Regions from separate parts of the Glutamicibacter sp. MCAF14 genome, predicted to be linked through region 1. Evidence: riboswitches for the same ligand, from Rfam matches in the RefSeq annotation. Region 1 holds a riboswitch; each other region holds the start of a gene.
The links. Region 1 has a riboswitch for S-adenosylmethionine ahead of AB4Y71_RS13065 (acyl-CoA dehydrogenase family protein). Riboswitches for the same ligand answer to the same signal wherever they lie in the genome.

Region 1 (6,090 bases):
AGTACCTTGGCCTTGGTGTCTTCCACACGGAACTTCAGCGCCTCGGCCGAGAACCCGCCGAAGACCAGCGAGTGGATGGCGCCGATGCGGGCGCAGGCCAGGGTGATGACAATGGTTTCGATGAGCACCGGCAGGTAGATCACTACTCGGTCGCCCTTGACCACGCCCAGGGATTCCAAGGCGTTGGCGGCCTGCGAGATGCGTTCTTGCAGGTTCTTGTAGGTCACAGCTACGCGGTCGCCGGGCTCGCCTTCGAAGTACAGGGCTACCTTGTCGCCGCGGCCGGCGGCCACGTGGCGGTCCGCGCAGTTCACCGCGGCGTTCAGCTTTCCGCCCAGGTACCAGGAGATTTGCGGACCGCGTTGGGCTGCTGGATCTGCCGGGAGGATCTGGCTGGTGGTGTGCCAGGGGGTATCCCAGTCAAGGAGGTTTGCCGCTTCGTCCCAGAATTCCTGGCGGGCTGCCTCGGATGTGGCTGCTGAGGTGGGTGCCAATTCGGTGGTCATTGCAAAGTTTCCTTGGGTTGGGTGCGGAAGGTTGTGGGATTTCGGCCGATGCTGCTGGTGGCTTTTAGGTCCAGCGCTTGATGGCCCAGCGTTCAGCCACGGAGAGCAGGGCATCGGTGATCTTGCCGAAGATAGCCAGCAGGACGATGGTCATGATCAGGCGATCCAAGCGGCCATTGTTCTGCGAATCGGTGAGCAAGAAGCCCAGGCCCATGGAGGCGCCGAGAAGTTCGGCGGCCACGAGGAAGAGCCACGCTTGGGCCAATGCCAGGCGCAGTCCGGAGAATATGGCCGGAACCACTGCTGGAAGCTGCACGGTGCGCAGCAGCTTCAGGCCCTTGAGGCCGAAGGAGCGGGCGGCTTCAACGAGCTGGGCATCGACATGGCGCAAGGCCAAAGCGACGGTGGTGAAGACCGGGAAGAACGCGCCGATGATCACCAGAGTGACCTTCGAGTCTTCTCCGTATTTCATCCACAAAACCAGCAGCGGGACCCACGCTAGGGAAGGGACCGCGCGCAGCGCACTGATGCTCAGGCCCAAGAATGCGTCGGCCAGCTTGGACAAGCCGACCAGGGCGCCGAAGGCCAGGCCCAGCAGCGAGCCGAAGAAGAAACCGAGCAGGACGCGCTGGGTCGAGATGCCGATATGCGGGCCGAGCTCGCCATCTTGGAAAAGCTCAACGGCTGCAGCCGCAACAGAGCCGGGCGTAGGCAGGGTCCACGGGGCAACGATTTCGGTGACGGTCACGTATTGCCACACGGCCAGTGTGAGAATCGGAAGAACCAATGCGAGCAACCACTTCGGTGCGCGCAAGATGGTGGCCGCGATTTCTGATTTCTGTCTGCCCGCGGGCTGGGCCTTGCGGGTTTGAGGCACGGTTGGAGTACTCATCGCTGATTATTCTCCGGAAATCTTTGTTGCATCGGCCTGGGTGGCGAACTGGTCATCGACCAGGGTCGCCAGAGCTTCATCGACCGATTCCTGCTTGGAGACATCGCCGCTGGCTACCAGGGTCGGGCCGATGTTGAGCAGCACGCTGGTGTACTTTTCGCTAGGTGCTGCCGGAACATCGAGGTTGGAGCGTTCTTCGATCACCGTGGTGGCAACCTCAGGCTCCAGGCCAGCCACGTCTGCGAGGATCTCGGCGGTCTCTTCAGGGTTCTCGGTAGCCCAGGCACGCGCCTTTTCGTAGGAGTCGACCACCAGCTGCGCCAGTTCCGGGCTTTCTTCGATGAAGTCTTCGCGGGCATTCAGCGCACCGTAGGTGTTGAAATCAAGGTTGCGGTATACCAGCGAGGCGCCGTCTTCTTCGGCGGCGGCCATGATCGGATCCAAGCCGCTCCAAGCATCAACCGAACCATTGGCCAATGCGGTACGCCCGTCGGCATGCTGCAGGTTCTGCAGCTTGATGTCGTCTTCGCTGAGCCCGGCTTCTTCCAAGCTCTGCAGCAGGAAGAAGTACGGGTCGGTGCCCTTGGTGGCTGCGACGGTCTTGCCCTTCAGATCCTTCACGGAGCTGATCTTCGAATCCTTGCCGATCACCAGCGCGGCCCATTCAGGCTGCGAGTACAACGCGATGGTCTTGATCGGCGAACCGTTGGAGCGCGCCAGCAATGCGGCCGAACCTGCGGTGGAGCCCACGTCGATTGCGTCAGCTCGCAGCGCTTCGTTGGCCTTGTTGGAACCAGCGGACTGGATCCATTCAACGCTGACGCCGGATTCCTTAGCAGCTTCGTCCAGCCAGCCCTTCTCCTTGAGCACCAGGCTCAGTGGATTGTAGGTAGCGAAATCGATGGACAGCGTCTTGTCCGCGTTGGCGGCCGTAGCGTTTTCGCCGGCGCAACCGGCAAGCGCCGAGGTGCCAAGCAGCAGGGCGGCGGCGGACAATGCGGTACGGCGGGTGAAGCGGTTCGAAAGCATAGAAAATCCTAATAATGTGCGTGCCAGTGAGGTGGAAACTGGCCACTTGGGATGAAAACTCCAAGGCGCCGTGAGGCGCATGGGGCTAGTGATTGGTGGGATCGACGCCCAGCAGGCGCAACAGATGTGCGCGGTGTGCGGCAAACTGGCTGTCGGTGTGCCGACGCGGTTGAGCGGCGTGCAAGGACAGGTCCTCGATGACGCTTGCGGCGCCGGTGGTGCCGGCGCGGCCCAGGACAATGACCCGATCAGCGAGCGTCAAGGCTTCATCCACATCGTGGGTCACCATCAAAACGGTGGTGGGGAACGACTTGTGGATGGACAGCAGCAGGTCTTGCATCTTCAAGCGGGTCAGTGCGTCCAGTGCGCCGAAGGGTTCGTCTAGGAGCAGCACTCCTGGGCGGCGGGCCAATGCGCGGGCCAGCGATACCCGCTGGGCCATGCCGCCGGAAATTTCCCGTGGGCGCAGGTGCGCTGCGTGGCTCAATCCGGTGAGCTCGATCAGTTCATCGATGAGCGTCTCGCCGGCGGACTTTTCAGTGCCTGGTGCCAGCCCGAGGGCAATGTTTTCGCGAACCGATCGCCATGGCAGCAATCGCGGTTCTTGGAAAGCGACGGCGCACAGATCGTTGATGCCGTTCACATCGTGGTTGCCCGTGCGGATGGAACCGGTCGACGGGTGGTCCAGGCCGGATACCGAACGCAGCAGGGTGGACTTGCCGCAGCCGCTGGCACCGAGGATCGCGACGACCTGGCCCGCGGTTATCTGCAAGTTGATATCCGCTAGTACGGTGCGGCTTTCCTTCTTGGTAGTAAAGGTGCGTGAGACGTCGGTGAAGCTGACATCCAATGCACCAGAAGAGGCGGCGCTTGTCCCCGTTGGGGGCGCTGCGTAAGTAAGAGCCATGATTCATCTCCATCGTTCCTGGCGGTAGCACCGGCCTGCGGAGGGTAGTCCGTAGGTGGTTGCTGCGGCGTCGTAGAGCCAGATCTCTCGGCCGCTCGGGATGGTTACTCATCCATTACAGGCATTCGAACGAATTGAACGCAAATCTTGCGTAACATGAAAAATATTCGATAGCTACGTCACATGTGGAGGATATTTCGTTATTTATTTCATTAGATGCGTGTTTGGGCGACATTCGCCAATTCTGTGCAAGTCATCTTCGGTCTCGCCGGCAATAGGTCGCGCAAGTGCCGTCCAACCCCGTGCGCATCGCGAGACGAAATGTGACTTCGGGGCTTGGAATCGCACGATTGTTACGGCTACAAATGAATACGACCCATCCAGAGCGGCTGAGAGATCTGGCTCGAAGACGCCGCAGCAACCACCCCAAGCGCGGGACGGTGCTACCGCCAGGACCGATGGAAAGAATTGAGAATTTTGATGCCTATTGGCCATTCGCCCAATGCCGCCGGACTGGACTTCAACCAGCTCAGTGATCCTTCGCAGGCCACCGCGCTGGAACTGGACAATTTCGAAGAACAGCTTCCGACAAGGCAATTGCTGAAAATTACGCCGGGACCTAGCGCGGATGAGCAGTACGACCGGCTCGCTGGAATTTTCCGTCCGGTGTTCTCCCAGATCGCTGCGAACGCCAAAGACCGCGACCTGAACCGGGTGCTTCCCTTCGAACAGGTGGGATTGCTCAATCGCGAACGCTTCGGCGCGCTGCGACTTCCTGTGGCAGACGGAGGCTACGGGGCGCGGCTGTCAGATGTATTCCGTTTGCTCATCGAGCTGTCCGAGGCGGACTCCCACGTCGGGCAGCTGTGGCGTGCGCACATCGCCTTCGTGGAAAACGTGTTGGCGCTGGATGACGAGGCGCTGCGCACGAAATGGATCGCGCGCATTGCCGCCGGCCAGATCATCGGCAACGCCTATACCGAACGCGGGGGCAATGCCCTGGGCACCTTGAACACCGCAGCCAGCCTCGTGGATGGCCGCTGGGTCGTCGACGGCGAGAAGTACTACTGCACGGGCACCATCTTTGCCGACTGGACCACCGTTGCCGTGTCCCACCCGGAACTGGCCGGACGCCAGATTGCGGTAGTCTCCACCCAGCGAAGCGGCGTGAAGATCCTTGATGACTGGGATGGCTTCGGCCAGGGGCTGACCGGAACCGGGACCACCGAGTTCCGCCAGGTCCCGGTGGATTGCTTCATGCCGCAGCAGGCCAATGACTCCGAAGCTGCCATCTTCCAGCTGGTGCTCATGGCGGTGCAGGCGGGCATCGCCCGCGCGGCACTGAACGACCTGCGCCGTGCGGTGCAGTCGCGAACCCGCATCTTCACCACCGGTACCGGTGTCCCTGTTTACCAGGAACCCCAGGTGCTGCAGCTGGTGGGCGAAGTATCAGCGGAATCCTTCGCTGCTGACTCCGTAGTCATCGGAGCGGTGCTTGAAGTCGAAGCGGCTCTGGGCGATCCGGGGTTGAACGATGAAGAGCGCTATGCGGTCTGCGAGCTTGCCGCCAACCGCGCGCAAACCGTGGTCCAGCCGTTGGCTATCGGAGTGACCAGCAAGATTTTCGACGGGCTTGGAGCTTCTTCGACCAGAAGCGACTGCAATCTGGACCGGCACTGGCGCAACGCGCGGACCATTGCCACGCATAACCCGGCGATCTACAAGGCACGCATCGTCGGGGACTACGAGATCAACGGGGTCCAGCCGCAGCGCCTGTCAGTTACCGGCGAAGACGCGACCCATCGGGCCTAGGGCCTGGCACAGACCAGCAACAATTCACTTAACCGATTTACGGGGGCACAACAATGAGCGAGAACAAGCGCGAGATCCTATTCAACGCATTCGATATGAACTGCGTGGTCCACCAGTCACCGGGCTTGTGGCGCCACCCGGATGACAAGGCCTCGACCTACAACACCCTGGGCTACTGGACCCACCTGGCCAAGGTGCTGGAAAAGGGCAAGTTCGACGGGCTGTTCCTGGCAGATGTGCTGGGTACCTACGACGTGTACAAGGGCACCAATGTGACCCCGCTGAGCTCCGGCGCCCAGGCACCGGTCAACGACCCGATGATGCTGGTCTCGGCCATGGCCGCCGTGACCGAGAATCTGGGCTTCGGCGTCACTGCCGGCACCGCCTACGAGCACCCCTACGCCTTCGCCCGCCGCCTGGCCACCTTGGACCACCTGACCAATGGACGGGTGGGCTGGAACGTGGTTACCGGCTACCTGCCATCGGCCGCCCGCAACATGGGCCAGGAAGACCAGATGGAGCACGACGAGCGCTACAACCACGCCGATGAGTACCTCGAAGTGGTCTACAAGCTGCTCGAAGGCTCGTGGGAAGACGACGCGGTGCAGAACGACAAGGAAACCGGGATCTACACCGACCCGGGCAAGGTGCACCCGATCAACCACGAAGGCAAGTACTTCAAGGTTCCGGGCATCGCCATCACCGAGCCTTCCATCCAGCGCACCCCGGTGATCTACCAGGCCGGCGCTTCCAAGCGCGGCACCGAATTCGCCGCGTCGAACGCCGAGGCGATCTTCGTGAATTGCCCTACCCGCGACCTGCTCAAGGAAGCGGTTGCCAAGATCCGCGACGCCGCTGAGGCCGCGGGCCGTGGCCGCTACGACATCAAGGTCTTCGCCATGCAGACCATCATCACCGGCGAAACTTCCGAACTTGCCCAGGCG
Region 2 (6,090 bases), on a different contig from region 1:
TAGCTAGTAAAAGCCAGAAGCAGTTCCACCGATAACTGGTGGAACTGCTTCTGGCTTTACAAGCGATCCGGCTACGCGGCCGATGATCAGTCTCCGAATACCAACGTCCGAAGGACCCCATCGAGCTGCTTGGCATCGGTCAGGAAGCCATCATGTCCGATGGGCGAATCAATGTAGTGCACAGGTTTCGGCTTAGCCAGCGACGAAGCCAGTTTCACCGACTGCTCTGGGAAGTACAGGCGGTCACTGGTCACCGCTGCAACTACCACGTTGACTTTCGCCAAGCGGGCCAACGCAGCTTCCAAGGATTCATGGCCGCGAGCCACATCGTGGCTCATCAGCGCTTCGGTGAGCACGAGATAGCTGTTGGCATCAAAGCGATTCACCAGCTTGCTGGCTTGGTGATCCAAATAGCTTTCCACCTGGTAGCGCCCACGCGCTCCGTCGAGCTGGCCCGTTGGCTTCTCGCCTTCCTGCGGGTTGCGCGAGAAACGGGTTTCGAGCTCGGCTTCAGAACGATAGGTGATGTGGGCCAGGCGGCGGGCCAAACCCAGACCAGCGTCCGGGCGGGCCTCATTGCCGTAGTAATCGCCATTGCAGAAGTGCGGATCCAAGCGGATGGACTGGGTCTGCACCTGGGCGAAGGCGATTTGCTCGGCAGTTGCCTGCGCGCTGGATGCCATCACCACCAGATTCTTCACCTGCTGCGGGAACTGCACCGCGTACTCCAGAGCACGCGCCCCGCCCATCGAACCACCGATGACCGCATGCCAGGAATCAATTCCCAGCTGCTTGGCCAGACGCGCTTCGAGGCGCACCGAGTCCTTGATGGTCACGAACGGGAAGCGCGAACCGTAGGGCACGCCTTGCTCATCCAGGGACGCCGGGCCGGTGGATCCATTGCAACCGCCCACCATGTTGATGGACACGACGAAGTACTCATTGGTGTCAATCGTGGCGCCAGGGCCCACGAAACCTTCCCACCAGCCGTCGCTTTGCGAATCGCCCTGGGCAACGTGCGCGTCACCGGTCAGTGCATGCATCACCAGTACCGCGTTGGAACCGTCGGCAGCTAGGGTTCCCCAGGTTTCAAAGCCCAGCTCCACCTCGGGAAGGTATCCGCCAAATTCAAAGCAGTGCTCCCCCACGGAACTACGACGCAAAATGCCGTCTTGTCCGCCAGCGAGCTCTTCGGCGCGAAGAGTATCTTCAGTAGTCACAATGGATGCCATGCCTAGAGAGTTTCCTGCAGTTCCTTGTTCTCAAGGGCGCCGACAGCTGCGAAGCCCAGTTCCAAATCGGCCAGAATGTCCTTGATGTTCTCCAGCCCAACGCTCAGGCGCACCAGTCCCGGGCTGACGCCAGCGGCAACCTGCTCGGCCTCGGAAAGCTGCGCGTGGGTCGTGGAGGCCGGGTGGATGACCAAGGAGCGCACGTCGCCGATATTCGCCACGTTGGAGTGCAGCACCAGCGCGTCGACGAAGGCCTGGCCTGCTTCTGAGCCGCCTTCCAATTCGAAGGCGATGACCGAGCCAGCGCCCTGGTCGCTGTACTTCTGCGCACGCTCGTACCAAGGCGAGGACTTCAGGCCTGCGTAAGCGACCTTGCGCACTTCGCCGCGGGCTTCGAGCCAGTTGGCAACCTCGACGGCGTTCTGGCCGTGGCGCTCAATGCGCAGCGACAAGGTTTCCAGCCCCTGGGCGATCAGGAAAGCATTGAACGGTGCAACCGAGGCGCCCAAGTCGCGCAGCAGCTGCACACGGGCCTTGAGGATGTAGGCCAGATTCGCGCCCAGGATGCCATTGACACCCAGGTCGCGGGCGAAGACCAGGCCGTTGTAGGACTCATCCGGGGTGTTGAATCCTGGGAAGCGTTCCGCATCCTTGCCGAAGTCGAATTTGCCCGAATCCACGATGACGCCTGCGATGGCATTTCCGTGGCCGCCAAGGAATTTGGTGGCCGAATGGATCACGATATCCGCGCCCCACTCGATCGGGCGGATCAGGTACGGGGTGGCCAGGGTGTTGTCCACCAGCAGCGGCACGCCGGCTTCGTGGGCGATGGCCGAAATGTCCTCGATATTCAGGACATCCTGACGCGGATTGGAGATGCTCTCTCCGAAGAATGCCTTGGTGTTCGGGCGGACCGCGGCACGCCATTCATCGAGGTTATCCGGATCAGAGACGAAGGTGACCTCGATGCCCAGGCGCTTCAGGGTGTGCTTGAGCAGGTTCTGCGTTCCGCCGTAAAGGCTTGGGCTGGCAACCAGGTGGTCGCCGGCCTCGGCCAAGTTCAAGATGGCGAAGGTGGTTGCTGCCTGTCCCGAAGAGAGCAGCAGTGCTCCGACACCGCCTTCAAGGTCGGCAATGCGGGTTTCCACTGCGTCAGTCGTCGGGTTTCCGATACGCGTGTAGATCGGCTCCAATTCCTGCAGCGCGAATCGCGCAGCAGCGCTCTTGGCGCTAGGGAAGACGAAAGAAGTGGTCTGGAAAATAGGGAGAGCTCGTGCTCCAGTTGTCGGATCCGGGGTCTGGCCGGAGTGGATCTGACGGGTTTCAAATGACCAGTTGCTGCTCATGGTTTCCTCCAAATAGCGTTTCATGACTATGGGGGTACGCCACTGAAAAGACACCGACAGGAAGCACCGTATCGAGAGAACTTCCAGGGGTAACCCGCGCTTGTCCTTGATGCCTTGCGCATTCAAGGGCCAGGTCTTCACCCGGGGCACCCCACCGCGGTGGAGGGTTGCCGCCCAGTAAGCCGGGGCTTGTTACTGGGACTCATGACCTGCATCCAGTTTGCCCGAGAACCGAAGATCTTTGCAATGCAGGCGCTTGGCCTTGGACTCAATCGGTCATATTCCGTATTTTTGAGGACTTTTCCGCAGACTATTCGATAGCATTCGCCCCGCTTAGGGTTACCTAAGTAGAGACTGCCATCACATGTTGCCATGATGGGCACATGATGAGGCTAGATCACGTAAGTTATGCATGCGGCCCTGATGGGCTGATGCCAACCGCGCAAAGAATCTCCGAGTCGCTCGGCTTGGAGTTCGTCAAGGGTGGCGTGCATCCACGATTCGGAACACGCAATGTCATCTTCCCGCTCAAGCACGGCCAGTACTTGGAAGTAGTCGAGGTGCTGAACCACCCGGCCAGCGACAAGGCACCCTTCGGACAGGCTGTTCGCGCCCGCTCGGAACTCGGCGGTGGCTGGATGGGCTGGTGCGTCTCGGTGGAGGATCTATCCAGCGCCGAAGACCGCCTGGGCCGCAAGTCAGTGCCTGGCAACCGCAAGTTCCCTGATGGCCGCGAACTGACCTGGCAGCAAATTGGTATCAAGGGCCTGATCGCCGACCCGCAGTGCCCATACCTGATCTCATGGGATGACGGTACTGAGGACCTGCATCCGTCCAAGTCGCTTGAACCGGTTGGTGCCATCAGCGAGATAGCCATCGCCGGTTCGCGCGAACGGGTGCTGGATTGGCTCGGCCAGCCGCAGAACGTCAATTTGGGAGCTGTCACCATGCAATATGAAGCTCCGAATGGCACTCCGGGCATCATGTCGGTAACCTTTGAAACCGAGTCCGGCACCGTGGTGCTGTAAGAAGTTCAAAAATGAACTCACGAAGGCGGGGCCAATGGCGTCCCCGCCTTCATTCTTTTCCGGCTCTTGCCTCAGACTGGTCCAGACGCCGGCCCAAGACAACGACCTGCTGGTCTTCAAAGCCCAGGCGTTCATAGAAATCGATGACGGCAGCGTTTTCGCTGCGGACCATGAGCTGCACCTTGGGCACTGCCCGTTCTCGCAGCCACAAGCTGGCCGCATCCACCAAGGACCTGCCCAGGCCATTGCCCTGCCTGCGCGGATCCACTGCAACGTAGTAGAGCCAACCGCGGTGCCCGTCATGGCCAGTCATCGCAGTGCCCACAACCTGATCATTTTCGATCATGGCCAGCACCGTAGAGGTGGGTTCGTGCAAAGCCCGTCGAGCGTCAGCGAGCGGATCATTCCACGGACGAGTCAGCCCGGTGGCTTCCCACAAGTCAACAGCTTGGTGGAGGTATTTCTCGCTCAGCTCGGTAATCTGCATCAGCCCAGCATAACGGCACTATTGGCCGATTCCGATGGCCGGCCCAATCAGTGCATAGCCGACGAACCCGATGGCATCGAGCAGGAAGTGCGCAATGACCAGCGGCATGACCCGCCCGTACTTCTGGTAGATCCAGCCGAACACCACGCCCATGAGCATGTTGCCGATCATCGGACCTGCACCTTGGTACAGGTGGTAGCTGCCGCGGATGACAGCGGAAAGGATGATGATGGACCACGGGCCCATTTTCAATTTCCTGGCATAGGTGAACAGGAATCCGAGCATCAGGACTTCTTCGAGCACCGCATGGCGTACGGCCGAGAGCAGAAGCACTGGCACGCTCCACCAATAATCTCCCAAATTCGCTGCCGACAGTGCCGTCGTGATGCCCAAAGCCCGCCCCGCGGCATAGACTCCCAGCGTGCCTACGCCCATGGCCAAGAACAGTCCTGCTCCAAGCAGCGCGTCCTTGCCCGGCTTGCGCATATCGAAACCGATATCGCGGATGGTTCTCCCGGTAGTGCGCTTCATCAGATACAACGCCAGCACCACTGGAACCAGGGCAAAGATGATGTCCAGCAGCTGGTAGGAGAAGTCAAAGAATTCCCGGGTGCTCAGCTGGTTATTCAGCGACGTTGTCTGCTCGCGCAATGGAGCCCTGGTGACTTTGTCCGCAAAGCTGAGCAGCGAGTAGACCGCGCTTTGCCCCAAGGACAGCGCAAGTACCAAGACGATCTCAAACCCGAAGGTCTTGCGGGTTGCCTTCTGCTCAATTTGTTCAGCGTTCACGTTTTCGATCATAGGCTGATCTGGCTGTGCGCGTACTGAGGAAGCGCGTGGCAAACCTGCGATAGCCTGAGATCAAGACCGCCAGCGAGCTACATGAGAAGAGTGCCAGTGAGCCGACCTGCCACCAAGGAAGAATTGCAGATTGCCCGCCAGCTTTGCCCCGATCTCTCATGGGATGACGCGGCAGTAAACGAGGGCGGGCAGTTCCACAAGGTGATCATTGCCAACCCGCAGGCAGTTATTCGCATGGCACGCACGCCGCAAGCCACCGAGCAGATGCCCCGCACCTTGGACCTTCTGGACCGTCTCGAAAGCCAGTTGGATTACCAGATCCCGGTGGCCACCTCTCAGATCCTGAGCGTTGATGGCTTGGGTTCGGTGGCGATGTCATTCATTCCAGGCAGTGCCCACGAACCGCACTATGGAGATCCGCAAGTTCTGGGCAAGGTAGTGAAGGACTTGGCCGAGATTCCGTTGGAACCCATCAACGATCACCTGGCCACGCCCTTTGCGTTCCGCGGCCCATGGACCGAAGAACGCCAGCAGCAGTGCTACGACGCCCTGCCCGATGAACTGCGCCCGGCGGCCAGAAGCCTGTGGGCACAGCTTGATGAGTTGGCACAGGTGCCCCCGGCACTAGTACACGGAGATCTGGCCGGGCACAATATGCACTGGGTTGACGAAGAACTGATTGGCATTCTGGACTGGGATCTGGCCGCGGCGTGGGATCCTGCGCTTAACACCGCATACCTGAGTCTGTGGCATGGGCTGGCGATGGTGGACTTGATTGCACCCAACCCGGACGAGGCCCGCCGTGCGAAGATCTGGTTGGGGTTGATGAGTTTGGAACGGCTTTCGGATACCCTCTCGCGCACCGACAACCCGAAGATGGGCAAGCTCATGCGCAAGATTGGTCCGCGGATCCTGAATGCGGCGGAAGCTGTTCTGGTTTGATGTTCAATTCCCAGATCACCTCCCCGCAGCAAGCAGCGGAAGAGCTCGCGCTGAATCGTGGAGCGCACGACCTGAGGCTATTGGGTGCAGGCGTGGAGTTCCTGTTTTTCAGCACGCGGGCAGGGACACGGCGTGAAGGCTACCGCGTACCTCGCGCACGTGTTTTTGACACCGTGAATAATCCAGGGATTCAGGCTTTGGAGCTCCAACGCAAAGAACTGCGGCTTAGCGCCTGGGCCTTGGGGCATGGTGTG
Region 3 (6,090 bases), on a different contig from region 1:
ATACTTTCGGTGCTCATCTGGTTAGATGGCAGTTCAGCGATGATTCGACCGCGATACAGCACCAAGACCCGGTCGGCAAGGCCCACTACCTCTTCAAGATCCACACTCACCAATAGCGCTGCCGCTCCCCCTCGAACCAACTCTGAAATCTGCGTGTATATGTGCGCACGGCTTCCCACATCAACACCAGACGTAGGCTGGTCCAAGACGAGAACGTCTGATCCCTTGGCCAGCCAGCGGGCCAGAACGGTCTTCTGCTGGTTACCACCAGAGAGGCCGGAAGCTACCGCTTCTGGATCGGCTGGACGGATATCCAAGCGTTGCACCAGTTCGCTGGCGGCATCCCGCTCCCTGCGAGCATCCAGCAAGCCCAGGCGCCGTCCGAGCTTTCGCAGGCTTGCAGCGGCAATATTCTCACGCACGGTGTTGCGCAAGAAGATTCCATCTTGGTGTCGATTCGATGGGACGTAGGCGCCGGCACGAGCGACAAAGTCAGCTGCAGAAGTCACCGGTCGACCGTGCAACACGGCAGAGCCCGTGTGTGAATGGAGGCCGGTGATCGCATCGGCGAGCACCTCAATACCTGATCCCACCAATCCCGTGACGGCGACGATTTCTCCGGGGGCTACCGCGAGATTGATGTTGCCCAACTTGCCAGCGACCGACAGGTCCACCAGTTCGAGGGCAGGCTCGCCCTGAACAGGACGTACCTCGTGCTTCTGATGTGAGAATTCATTGACCTGATTACCTAGCATCAAGCCGATGACATCTTCAATGCTGTCCCCGTCCGCGAAGCTGGCATCGCCGGCATTCTTGCCGTTGCGCAACACCGTGATCCGATCGGTAATCTGCTGCAGTTCTTGCAGGTAGTGCGAGATGAAAATAATTCCTACACCACGATCGCGCAGGTGGCGGATGGTGCCGAAAAGCTGTGCGACTTCGTCATTGGCCAACGGCGCGGTCGGCTCGTCCAGGATCAGCACTTTGGGTTCGGCCAACACTGCACGGGCTATTTGGATCAGTTGTTGCTGAGCAACACTCAGCTCATCAACGAAAGCCGCCGTATCCAGCTCCTGACCGGTGGTTCGCAAGATGTCGGCCCGAGCTGCTTCTTGCACGCTACGCTCACGGCGCCAGAGTCCACGGCTCTTGGTAGTTCCCAGATACAGTTGTTCGGCGACGGTCAAGCGACCGGCCAGGTGACGGTCCTGATGGATGACTTCAATGCCCAATGCTTCGGCGTCGGCCGGTCGGCGAATTTGGACAGCCTGCCCAGCAAGGTCAATCTGCCCAGAGTCTAGGGTGTACAGCCCTGTGAGGATTTTTATCAGAGTGGATTTTCCTGCGCCATTCTCGCCCACCAACCCGAGTACTTCGCCAGCCCGCAGTCGAAGTTGGACATTGTCGAGCACAGTGACGGCGCCAAAAGATTTACGTATGCCGGCCATGCTCAGCAGTTCATTAGATCCCGTTGTCATTGCGCACCTGATTCACGTTTTCCTTGTCGACGAAAATTGGCTCGACATAGCTGGTATTCGGAACCCGATCAGTTTGTCCATCAAGGAACAATGCGATATTCGCGGCCGAGGTTGTGGCCATTTGCTTGATGGGTTGGGCGACTGTGAATTGGTATGAGCTCTCTGGATTCGCGATCAAATCCAAGGCTCCAGGTTCTGCGTCCACACCGTAGAGCTTGATGTCGTTATCCGTAGGGTCTATGGCCTGCGCAGCACCAATCAGCGGCATATCCCAGCAAGACCAGATTGCGTCAATTTCACCTGCTGGCAGCCTGCGCAGCTGATCCTGAATCTGGTTTTTGGCATCTTCAATAGTGCCCTCGTACTTGTCCTGCAGTTCAGGGGAGATCTTCTCGATGTTTGGATAATCTTCGAGAACCAAGTTCAAGCTGTTGTATCGAATCCGGCAGGGAGTCACGCCGGGGAAGCCATTGAATACTAGGATCTTGCCCTTGCCATGGAGGTCCTCGGCCATGGTGCGAGCTAACGTGGTTCCTACGTTCCAGTTGTCGCTAGTGACATTGTTCTTCGAGTATTCACTCTGGAAGTCGATGGTGAACAGTGGGATCCCGGCGGCGTCCACTTTAGCCAAGGCAGGGGTGAGCGTTTGCGCATCACCCAAGATCACCACGATGACGTCTGGAGACTGGGTAATCAGGTTTTCCACGTCAGAGACGTGCTTCTCATCTTTGGCCTCGGCCTGGGTAGCGATGACTTCTCCGCCAAGCTCTTCGACTCGTTCTTGGATTTGCTGGTAGATCACACGCGAGTAGTCGTGCAGGATGTCTTTGGCAGCGATGCCAACTTTTTTGCCCTCGAGTGAAGGGACATCGTCAATACTCTGCTCCTCTTGCGGGTTGCTGCTTTGCGCCGCAACCGGCGCTAATTCTGGGCGTGGCTCCTTTAGCGAGCAACCGGTAAGCAGTGTTACTGCTGCCATGGCTGTGGCAAGAAATTTTAAGGTGTTCGGTCGAGTGCGAGTCATGCCGTCCCTCTCGTGGAAATATTGAACCGAGGGATCCCGAACAGAAGTTCACACTTCGTGGCCCGGAAGTTCCATCGATCCTGGCGTTAGCACTACCTGCGGGATGCAGGCTTGCTGCGGCGTCGCGGAGCCAGGTCTCTCAGCCGCTCTGGATGGGTTGTGCTCCGAGTCAACCACTGCCGGCAGCAGTCTTGGAAGGGCACTGTCATACGAGGGAACGGCAGGACAAAATACGTCATCTTCGAGCCTCCTGCCTGCCTGATCGATGGCAGCGCGGCCGTCATATGACCCTTGAATGACGAAATTTGAACTCGGGAACTGCTCTGCCTCCGAATAGGATGGCTGTTCACGGCGAATAGTCAGAACAGGTGGAACGTGGATCCAGCAGGCGTCATCCCCTTCATGCTCGGGTTGCTGGGCATCACTTTGGTGGCAGCGTTCCTCGCACCCATGGCCCGGGATGGAAAGCTCGCGCGCAATGCGGCCATCGGCATCAAGACGCGCCATACCTTGGCCAGCGACGAGGTCTGGCTGGCAGGGCATCGGAAGGCTGCGCCGCTGATGGCCGCGGCTTCATGGGCAGGCTGGGCCATGCTGGCCGGTGCAGCGATTCTCTGCGTGCTGGGCCAGTTCGGTTTCGCCTTCGCCACGACCGGCGCAGGTTATCTGGCCATTATCGTGTTGCTGATGGTCTCGGCTGCCAAAGCGAACAAGGCCGCGCGACGCGTCTAGCGGGCAGGCCTTCGCTCTTCGGCTACCAATTTCAGACACATGCTTAAAGCAACGGATCGCACCATCGGCAGATGGTGCGATCCGTTGCTTGCGCGGTCAGCGTCCTACTACAGCAGTACGGCTCCGAGAATCAGTACGGTCACAAACGCCGCAGTGCCTTGGATGGCGGTCGCCACGCTCAAGGTCTTATACGCGGTGATGACCGGAATCCGGCTGAGTTGCGAAACAACCCAGAAGTACGAGTCGTTTGCATGCGAAACAACCATTGCACCGGCACCGACAGCCAGCACGGTAAGCACCATGCCCAGCTGCGAATCCAAGCCAAGCGAACCGAGCATCGGGGCGACCAGAGCAGAAGTGGTCACCATTGAAACGGTGGACGAGCCCTGCGCGGACTTCAGCGCAGCAGCGATCAAGAATGGCACGGCCAGGCCCAAGCCCAGTCCGCTGAGTGAATCGGAAAGGATCGTGGTCAGGTCCGAAGCGGCCAGTACCGCGCCGAAGCCAGCGCCGGCGCCTGTGATCAGCAAGATCGGAGCGGCGGTGCGCACCGCTTCCTTCATCTGCTCATTGAAGACCGACAGCTTGTTGCCACCGCGCAACAGGAAGGTCGCGGCAAACAGGCCGAAGATCAGCGCGATAACCGGAGTACCAAGGAAGGAAAGGATCTCAAGTGCCGTTCCCTCGCCAATAGGGTGCGATGGCAGCTTTGCAATGGAGGCGGCACAGATCAGTACCAGGGGAACAAGGATCGGCATGAATGCCATCGCCGGCCTAGGCAATTTGCCGAAGCTTGCACGCAGCTGCTCGTAGTCGAGTTCGGCGATGTCATGCTCGTCGTCGCTGGGCAGCGGGGTCCACTTGGACTTGTTGAACCGGCTGGCGTAGGCCAAGCCTGCAAGGGCCGAGATCGCGGCAACTGGCAGTCCGACTGCAATGATCAAACCCAGATTCTCGGCAATGCCGATGCTTTCTGCCGCAGCCAACGGGCCCGGAGTTGGCGGCACCATCGTGTGGGTGGCATACAGGCCGGTCATCAGCGCGATAGAAGTCGCCAGCGCCGAGACACCGGTGCGCAAGGTGATGGCTTTGCGAAGGGAGTTAAGGACCACGTAGCCCGAGTCGCAGAAAACCGGAATGGAAACGATGTAGCCGATGATCGACAGGGTCAGGTTGGGGAATCGTGTACCCAGAACCTTGATCAGTGCATCTGCCATGGAGATCGCCGCGCCGGATTTCTCCAGAATGACGCCGATCATCGTACCGAAGAGAATCACCAAGCCGATATTGCCCATGGTGCTGCCGAAGGCCGTGGTGACCGTCGATGCTACTTCAGCCAGCGGGATGCGGTAGGCAAAGGCGGCAAGGATCGCGGCGCCTATGAGGGCAAGGAAGGGGCTGATCTTGAAACGTGCCGTGACCATCACGATGGCCACCACAAGGATCAGCAGAACAAGTAGTTCATACACGGTAAGTTGGCTCCTTTGCCAATATCGGTAGTTCTCTGCGTCCAACGTGCAATAGTGCAACCGGTGGATCAGCTTGATCGGCAAAGCTGCTCAAGGCTTCGCCTATTTGGCCAGATAGCTAGGGGCAATCCCGAATCCTTGGCACAAATATCGATCATTGTGCCAATACTAGGAAACGGGAACCCGAATACCTATGGGCACGCGACCATAATTGCCTGCACTCAGCAGTTGCGATATGTGCATTCAACCAAGTGTGCAGGGGCTGGGTTTGGCTGTGCGGACGAAAAGTACCGGCAAGTGCAGGGCATCGTGCGGGATTAGAAAATGTCCAATTGGCTCAGTGCCACTCGCGCATAGATTCCATGCTGCAGCTTCAGGAACTGGCTGGATTGCCGAACGTCGATACCGCTGACCTGGCTGATCCGTTCCAGCCGTTGCACCAGGGTATTTCGGTGGATATGCAGATCGGTGGCCGCTTGGCTCATCGACGCAGCAGTCGCCACGAGCAGCAGGGTTCTGGCTTGCTCCGCATTGAGTCGTTGCGCTGTAGTTGCCACATGCTCCAAACTGCGCGCCGGGGTGCGGGCAATGGCCACCGCAATTTCCCTGCTCCACATTGTGCGCTGGGAACTGCGGGGAACGAGGTTAGGGTAGCGCAGCACTGCGCGCAGCGCCTCGGTTTCAGCCATGAGTTCCGAAGCCGATTCTACGGTTGCGGACACCAAGGAACGCTCCTGGTTTGCATGTTCCGGGGCGAACGCGGGTTTGCTGGCTGCGCAGAGCCTCCAGTACGCACCAGAAAGATTGATCCACGAGGTGCGGACATGCTCCTTCGCCGGCTGCTCCAGCAGCGGCTCCTCGACGCTTCGAGGAATCCAGGCCTCAATTTGCTTCGGTCCCCGCAAGCCATGAGCGCTCAGCGAGCGGTCAATGACTTCAGGGGCAGCGCGTCCTGCAATCAAAGCCGAAATAATATCGCGGGCTTCAGTTTCACGCCGGGCACTGCGCGAGTGTTCGCGTTCTTGATTGATGAGCAGCTGGACCGTCAAGGCGATCAGCCCGGCCAAGGGCTCCACCTCATGAGGCGCACCGGTCACCCCGACCACGCCGCACAGCTGATCGTTGAGCGCGAACGGCACATTGACTCCAGGCTGGGTTCCCGCTGACCCGTCTGCTTGGCTGACCCGGATGACCTCGTCGCGCCGAATAGCTTGGGCACTGCCCTCGTGGAGGGTACCGATGCGCGCGGCATCGGTCGAAGCAATGATCACCCCATGGGCATTCATGATGTTCACATTGCGATTGATGGTCGGTGCAATGGTGTCGACGACCTTCTGCGCCAAAGCGCTAGCCAATCGAGGTTGCTCCATTTCACTCATGCCCTCAT

Region 2: linked by a shared signal. The riboswitch ahead of AB4Y71_RS06530 (bifunctional o-acetylhomoserine/o-acetylserine sulfhydrylase) and the one ahead of AB4Y71_RS13065 (acyl-CoA dehydrogenase family protein) in region 1 are both predicted to bind S-adenosylmethionine.
Region 3: linked by a shared signal. The riboswitch ahead of AB4Y71_RS01290 (substrate-binding domain-containing protein) and the one ahead of AB4Y71_RS13065 (acyl-CoA dehydrogenase family protein) in region 1 are both predicted to bind S-adenosylmethionine.

The regions. Positions count from the first base shown of each region.
Region 1 covers NZ_JBFREO010000005.1:220,696-226,785, reverse strand. The annotation lists gene acs (acetate--CoA ligase) at 1-620, opposite strand, end outside; gene AB4Y71_RS13080 (ABC transporter permease) at 571-1,398, opposite strand; gene AB4Y71_RS13075 (aliphatic sulfonate ABC transporter substrate-binding protein) at 1,405-2,427, opposite strand; gene AB4Y71_RS13070 (ABC transporter ATP-binding protein) at 2,513-3,334, opposite strand; SAM riboswitch class I at 3,341-3,441, opposite strand; SAM riboswitch class I at 3,708-3,799, shown strand; gene AB4Y71_RS13065 (acyl-CoA dehydrogenase family protein) at 3,815-5,146, shown strand; gene AB4Y71_RS13060 (LLM class flavin-dependent oxidoreductase) at 5,200-6,090, shown strand, end outside.
Region 2 covers NZ_JBFREO010000003.1:235,687-241,776, forward strand. The annotation lists gene AB4Y71_RS06520 (SGNH/GDSL hydrolase family protein) at 1-3, shown strand, start outside; gene metX (homoserine O-acetyltransferase MetX) at 87-1,232, opposite strand; gene AB4Y71_RS06530 (bifunctional o-acetylhomoserine/o-acetylserine sulfhydrylase) at 1,235-2,578, opposite strand; SAM riboswitch class IV at 2,670-2,788, opposite strand; gene AB4Y71_RS06535 (VOC family protein) at 2,962-3,606, shown strand; gene AB4Y71_RS06540 (GNAT family acetyltransferase) at 3,656-4,093, opposite strand; gene AB4Y71_RS06545 (CPBP family intramembrane glutamic endopeptidase) at 4,112-4,894, opposite strand; gene AB4Y71_RS06550 (phosphotransferase family protein) at 4,991-5,836, shown strand.
Region 3 covers NZ_JBFREO010000001.1:273,843-279,932, reverse strand. The annotation lists gene AB4Y71_RS01295 (sugar ABC transporter ATP-binding protein) at 1-1,478, opposite strand, end outside; gene AB4Y71_RS01290 (substrate-binding domain-containing protein) at 1,462-2,457, opposite strand; SAM riboswitch class I at 2,571-2,661, opposite strand; gene AB4Y71_RS01285 (SdpI family protein) at 2,878-3,234, shown strand; gene AB4Y71_RS01280 (GntP family permease) at 3,342-4,703, opposite strand; gene AB4Y71_RS01275 (CdaR family transcriptional regulator) at 5,021-6,082, opposite strand.